DNA from 2 places in the Metabacillus sediminilitoris genome. Region 1 is predicted to be linked to the other one. Evidence: riboswitches for the same ligand, from Rfam matches in the RefSeq annotation. Region 1 holds a riboswitch; the other holds the start of a gene.
What was found. A riboswitch is a leader RNA that binds a small molecule or an ion and turns the genes downstream of it on or off. The one in region 1 is predicted to bind cyclic di-GMP.
Positions count from the first base shown of each region.

Region 2: linked by a shared signal. The riboswitch ahead of flgB (flagellar basal body rod protein FlgB) and the one ahead of GMB29_RS19270 (anti-repressor SinI family protein) in region 1 are both predicted to bind cyclic di-GMP.

Region 1 is NZ_CP046266.1:4,011,252-4,014,724, reverse strand. It holds gene GMB29_RS19285 (hypothetical protein) at 1-383, opposite strand, end outside; gene GMB29_RS19280 (hypothetical protein) at 452-631, opposite strand; gene GMB29_RS19275 (helix-turn-helix domain-containing protein) at 895-1,230, opposite strand; gene GMB29_RS19270 (anti-repressor SinI family protein) at 1,329-1,490, opposite strand; cyclic di-GMP riboswitch class I at 1,528-1,610, opposite strand; gene GMB29_RS19265 (YqhG family protein) at 1,965-2,762, opposite strand; gene GMB29_RS19260 (DEAD/DEAH box helicase) at 2,789-3,473, opposite strand, start outside.
Region 2 is NZ_CP046266.1:3,643,352-3,646,824, forward strand. It holds gene fliF (flagellar basal-body MS-ring/collar protein FliF) at 1-561, opposite strand, end outside; gene fliE (flagellar hook-basal body complex protein FliE) at 632-946, opposite strand; gene flgC (flagellar basal body rod protein FlgC) at 957-1,403, opposite strand; gene flgB (flagellar basal body rod protein FlgB) at 1,406-1,795, opposite strand; cyclic di-GMP riboswitch class I at 2,055-2,140, opposite strand; gene codY (GTP-sensing pleiotropic transcriptional regulator CodY) at 2,368-3,147, opposite strand; gene hslU (ATP-dependent protease ATPase subunit HslU) at 3,179-3,473, opposite strand, start outside.

The DNA of each region.
Region 1 (3,473 bases):
TTATTCCTTTCTACGACACAGGATGAATGGATCAGTAAACCCCAATTTATATGTACAATAAAACAGCTGTATAAATTCATAAGTGCGTGCTTTAATGATAAGTCATTATTTACATGAATGATTGCGTGAGAAAATTCTTGATCAACTTCAATTAAGTAATCAGCACGTTCAAAAATAAGTTTATTTTTTTCTTTTGTCGTTTTGACTTCATCATTTAAAAATGGAATACCAAAGCCTGTCATAATATCTATTGTCATATGTATAGCTTGGTGTTCATCATCGACCATATGGATAAAGTTATGACGGAAAAAATCCCGATATAAAAAAGAACGATTTTTAATATGAAAAACATGTTCTCCAATTTTCACGATACTTTCTTTCATATTTATTCTCCTTGGGTACTTGTTGATTTATGGTTGTATAGACCACTGAACAACAAGTTATAAATATATTACCATTTAGTTTTCTTTGGATCATATGGGTCATGTTTATAGTAATCTCCGTCACTTTTACCAGGATCACCTGAAACTGGACCATGCCCTTTATTCCAACTCTGTGATGTCTCAAAACGTATGGCTTGATGTGCTAAAACAAGTGGTCGCGACTCTTTTATTACCTGCTTTTCAGTCAAATTTCTCACCTTCCTAATCAGCCATTCTTTATAAAGAACAACAAAAAACTAATGTAATAGTGAACAAATAGTCTATTGGAACTATCTTATTCACTATTACATTATAAAGCGAAAAAGAGTTTATTAAAAGCTGATAATTTCGACATTAACTTGAGATATATGACAAAATTCGTATTTTAAAAAGAACAGAAGGGGATTAAGAAATTCAATGAATAGAACAAAACAAAAAAGCACAATCGGTGAAAAAATCACCAACCATGCCATTATTTATCATTATCATTCTGTAGCTTCCATTTATTAAATTCCAAAAACTCACGAAATTGCTCTTTTGAGACACCTGATTTCATCGCATCTTGTACAAGTTTTGTCCATTCAGAGTCAAGTTCCTTCGGATCTATATCATTTTCTTCATTTAGCAGAGTGTTAACAGATACACCAAGTACACCTGAAACTTTATCTAAAAATTGAACAGAAGGATTTGACTGGAGATTGCGTTCAATCGAACTTAAGTATGATTTTGCAACTCCTGCTCGCTCAGCTAGTTCAGATAGTGATAAATTTTTTTGCGTACGGTATTTTTTAATTCGTGGACCAATCACGTCAAGTCACCTTCCTTTGTTAGCATAAGTATAACATATAAAGAAGGTTTTAGTTTTATATGGAGAACAGAATTAAAAAAATTTACATTAATACGTAATCAATCTATAGCATTATTTAATTGTTGAGTGTGAGTTGCTTTTTGGGAGAAAAATTCTGTTATCTCGTCAACTGTAATCCCGACTTCAAGCGCTTCTAAAATTAACTCCACCCATTCATAATCAAGCTCCCCGTCATGTGTGATCTTTTCAACGATTTCCATATTCAACTATTCTCCTCCTAAAATACTAGCCTGTATTTCAGGCAGCCCAGCCATCATAGTATTCACTTTAGACCCGTGACTTTGCGTCCCTATTTTTCAATAAGTTTGCCCTTTAACTGATAGGAATGGCATTACCTGGTAATTTTATCTATCCAAAAGTCCTTTATGTACATCTAACTTTTTAACTATTCTTATTATAAAAAGGAATTTTCAGGAAGTGTGCAGAACGGTGTCGAGTGAAAAAATATTTTTATGAGTATATATATATATTGTGGATGTAACGATATATAGGTATTTGTGGCTATGTTTTACATATAAAAACACTTATTTAAATAGAGATTTAAATTATATTTTTTAAAGAGTAAATGCTATTTTTGTCGAACTATTTATACTTTTCAGTAAATTAAACAGAAGTGGAATCGATTGAAATTTCAACTCGAAGAAGACAAAGCAATTAGTCATTGCTTTGTCACACTACCCAAATATCGCCTTAGTCGTCAAATAAAATATCCCGCCATTTTGTATCGAAACACGAATCTCAGGTTCATATAGCTCCCGTAATGCTTCCTTCTCTAAATAATAGCAATCTGGCTTTTCCTCAATATCTTCATAAAAGTGATCTAAAAGCTTGAGATCCTCATTCCATCTTTGTCGTGCAGAATCTGCCCATGAATGATCTTGTGTTCGAATTGTTTGCTCAATAAAATTCTCAATTCGCTTTATCCCGCTTTGGGGTTTGATAAGTGGTGTCATATTAAAGCATAGATCCGGGATTTTTGGTGTTAGGTTAATCTTTTCTAGTTTGTCTTGAAAGTTTTCAACTAATGCTCCGCTTACAAGGTGTAGACCAATCGAGTAGAGATGATCTTTTTTCATATCACATTGATAGGAAACCATGATATTAACACCGAGCCATGGATGAAGGGGAACGTTTGCCCCAGTCGATTGAACTTTTTCGAATAAGCGAATATAGCTGCCAAGCTTTGTGGTTGATTGAAAGATTTGATGTAGACGAGGGGAGCCAAAATGCATAACTTCGCCCTTCAGGTCATTTGGAGCTTGCTGCTGATCAGTAATTAAGGTTAGTTTCATTGGGTTTGGGACACCATTTGTTTTTTCAAGGTAATGCCAATAGAAAGGTCTGTTCATTAACTCTTTGTCCATGTCAATTGTTAATTGAACCATCATGTAACCAGGTTTATTTTCGATAATGTCACAAGCATTTGCTGTAAAGAAATTTTCTAAGTAATTATGTATTTGCTCTTGTTGCATAAAAGGTCCACCTTTCATCAAGCATGTTAAGGATTTCCGCTTGCTGCTTTTCTTTGTTCCTGAGAATGATGTGCATAGTCAAGAATAGAAGTTAAGTTTTCCATTTTAATCTTCATTTCGCCATCACTTTTAGAATTGAGCAAAATGTCTTGGATGTGATCTTCGAAATTTTTAATTTCTAATTTTGTTAAAATTTCATCTAGTTCACCGATCACTTTTTCAAATAAATTAATTTTTTCATATAGTAACTTGAGAATGTGTTCTTCAACGGTATTTCTTGTTGCCATGTTGAAAATATGAACATCTTGTTCTTGTCCTAAGCGGTGAATACGACCGATCCGTTGTTCAAGTCTCATTGGATTCCATGGTAAATCATAGTTTATGATGTTGTGGCAAAATTGGAGGTTGATCCCTTCTCCGCCAGCTTCTGTTGCAATTAATACTTGTACACGATTTTTAAAGAGATCTTTCATCCAATCTTTTTTTCCGCGTTTGAAGCCACCGCGAAATGGTACAGATGTGATCCCGTTTTGCTGGAGAAACCATTGTAAATAAAATTGGGTGGCACGATATTCTGTGAAAATGATTACTTTATCATTTAATTTCTTAATAAGTTCAACAACCTTGAGTGCCTTTGTATTTTGTGTGACACCATCGATCGCCATCATAATATTTTTGATGACGTCATAAGATAAGATAGCTTCTTCACCC
Region 2 (3,473 bases), 370 kb from region 1:
TAATTGAGCACCAGGTTTTAAGTTAAGGACAACTGATGCTGATGCTCCTTCTGTCTGTTCCCCTACAAAAACAGATTCAGCAGGAAGAGTGATCATTACATTGGCATCATTGACTCCCTCGATTCCTTTCATTAAGTTCGCCAGTTCAGTTTGTGTAGCTTTTAGCTTAATAACATCAAACTCTTTATCTGTCATTCCAAAACCAGAATCCTGACCAAAGTAAGAATAGTCAATTGTTCCTGTATTTGGCACTCCTTCAGCAGCAAGCTCGACCATTAATGTATCAACTTGCTCTTTTGGTACTAATATTGTTGCTCCATTGTTTGTAATTTCAGACTCTATGCCTTTTGAATCAAGCGTTTCTTTAATTTGTCCAGTCTCTGCTGGTGAAAGGTTAGAGTATAAAGGAACTAAGTTAGGTCTTGACATAAAGTATGTTAATAAACCTGCAAACACAAAAAATAAAAGTGCACCAGTAATAATGAGTGTTTTTTGCACTTTACTTTTACTTTGCCACAATTCATTTAGTTTAGTTTTTATATCTATTAATTTTTCGTTCATTCCATGAAGTCCCCCGGTTATGATGACTTTGCTAGCGTAGTGACCATTGCGTCATAACTTTAATGCACTACTAAACTTGCATTCTCATCATTTCTTGATAAGCTTCGATCGCTTTATTTCGCACCTCGACCGCTAATGACATCGTCACACTCGCTTTTTGAGCAGATATCATGACATCATGTAATTCAACATTTTTACCGGTTGCCAATGCCTCGGTCATCTTATCTGATTCAATTTGTGATTGATTAATTTGTTCAATTGACTTCTTTAAAGCATCTGCAAAACTCGGTTTACTAGTATTAGAATTAGTATTTAATACATTTGTTTTTTGTTGTACTTGTATTGGTTGTGTTGTTAAACTAAATGGATTTACATTATTAATCATTTCATTCACCTTATTTTCCTATTTCTAATGCTTTCATTAACATTCCCTTAGTTGCATTCATTGCTGTAACATTCGCTTCATAAGATCTTGTGCTGCTGATCAAGTCGACCATCTCTTTTAATGGGTCAACATTTGGCATAGCTACATAACCCTCTTCATTTGCATCCGGATGGTCTGGATCATATATCAGTTCAAACGGTGTTTCATCTTCGACAATTTCCGTTACTTTTACCCCATCAGCATCTGATGAGCCCATAGCCTTATTCAAAAAGGATGAAAATTGATCGCCCTGTGGCTGTGTTACAACTATTTTCCTACGATATGGTTGCCATTCTCCATCAACTAATTTTCCTCTTGTCGAATCCATATTCGCCATATTTGATGAAATTACATCCATTCTTACACGCTGTGCTGTTAGTGCAGATGCAGATGTATTAATCACTTGAAAAATTGACATTGTTAATTTCCACCTTTTATGACTGTTTTTAATGAATTAAACTTACTGCTTAAACGATCAATTAGTGCGTTATATTGGATCTGATTTTTTGCAATCTCTGTCATTTCTTGGTCAATATCCACATTGTTCCCATTATGCTGGTAATTAGAATTCTTTTTCGTAAGTATCTGGAATCCATTTCCTGTTGTTCCAAAATCAATATGTTTATTATTTGTTTTATTTGCACTTAGTTTTTGAAGCTCATTATTGAAAGATTGATTAAAACGAACATCTTGAGCTTTGTAGTTTGGGGTGTCAACATTAGCTATGTTGTTTGATATCACTTTTTGTTTAGTAGTTGATTGATTTATTGCTTGTTCTAATTGGTTTATGGTATTTGAAAATAATTTCATCGTATCCCCCACAAAAATAAAAATCCACACGTATCGTATAGTGTCGAAATATGCTATTTGTTATCTTAATTGTATGAAATAATAGTCTTAAAGTCTATGAAGACTTAGAGAAAAAAAGTCGGATTTTCTCTTTATTTTCAAAATAGGGACTTTTTCCCTATTAAAATAAAATGTATGACAGCAAAAAAATACCCACCAAATAAGATTGGTGGGCAAAAGTTATATATTCACATAGAATATTTGACTTTTTCCAATCCTTTTCGGTAACCCGGCTACCATAGAGAAATTCTCCTTAGGTCCGCAGCTTTGCGTATCCTTCTTTCGAAGGGGTTGCTATTATCGAAGGTTTGTAATTTCATTTTTTTGCTAAAAATTGTGCGGCAAATTAAGTTTTTAGCCTATTCATATTTATTGCTAAAACTATATACATATAAAATAATTTTCATTTATATAATTTGTTTATTTACAATGCTAAATCAGGATATCACATTTCTCGACAATATTGCATATGATTTTTTTTCCATTTTCAGAATTAAAAAAGCACTTCAAGTTAACTTGAAGTGCTTTTTTGATTAATTTGATTTTAATTTTTCTAATTCCATTAGGAACTTATCATTTAATACTTTGATATATGTTCCTTTCATACCTAACGAGCGAGATTCAATAACACCTGCACTCTCTAGTTTACGTAGTGCATTGACAATGACAGAACGAGTAATCCCAACGCGATCTGCAATTTTACTTGCAACTAGCAATCCTTCGTTGCCGCTTAATTCTTCAAAGATGTGTTCAATTGCTTCTAATTCACTATATGATAAAGAACTAATAGCCATTTGAACTACAGCTTTACTTCTAGCTTCTTCCTCAATTTCTTCCGCTTTTTCACGAAGTATTTCCATACCGACAACAGTTGCTCCATATTCAGCTAAAATCAAATCCTCATCTTCAAATTGTTCTTCAACTCTAGCTAAAATTAATGTACCAAGGCGCTCTCCGCCCCCAATAATAGGTACAATCGTTGTTAAACCATTCTTAAATAACTCAGGATTTTCTACTGGAAAAGCTGTATATTCACTTTCAAAATTAATATTTGATGATGTTTCTGTAATATTAAATAGGCTATTTGTATATTCTTCTGGGAATTGACGATCTTCAAGCATCTTTTTCATTCGATCGCTCTCAATTCGTTGATTTATTGCAAATCCAAGTAATTTTCCTCTTCTACTTACTACAAAAATATTAGCTGTGATAACTTCACTTAAAGTCTCTGCCATTTCTTTGAAATTTACTGGTTTTCCCGCCGCTCGTTGGAGCATAGCGTTAATTTTGCGTGTTTTTTGTAATAGTGGCATGAATTATTTCCTCCTGTAGCATATTAAAATGTTATAAAATATATTGACTTAAATCTTTATTTTTTGAAATTTTCCCAAGCTTATCTTCAACATATTGAGGTGTGATAACGATATTTTCTAGATTAATATCAGGCGCTTCAAAAGAAAGGTCTTCTAAAAGACGCTCTAGAATCGTATGTAATCTTCTTGCTCCAATATTATCTGTATTCTGATTGACTTCGAATGCAACTTCAGCTATCTTACGAATAGCATCGTCAGAAAATTCTAATTGTATACCTTCCGTTTCAATTAATGCCTGATATTGTTTTAATAATGCATTATCAGGT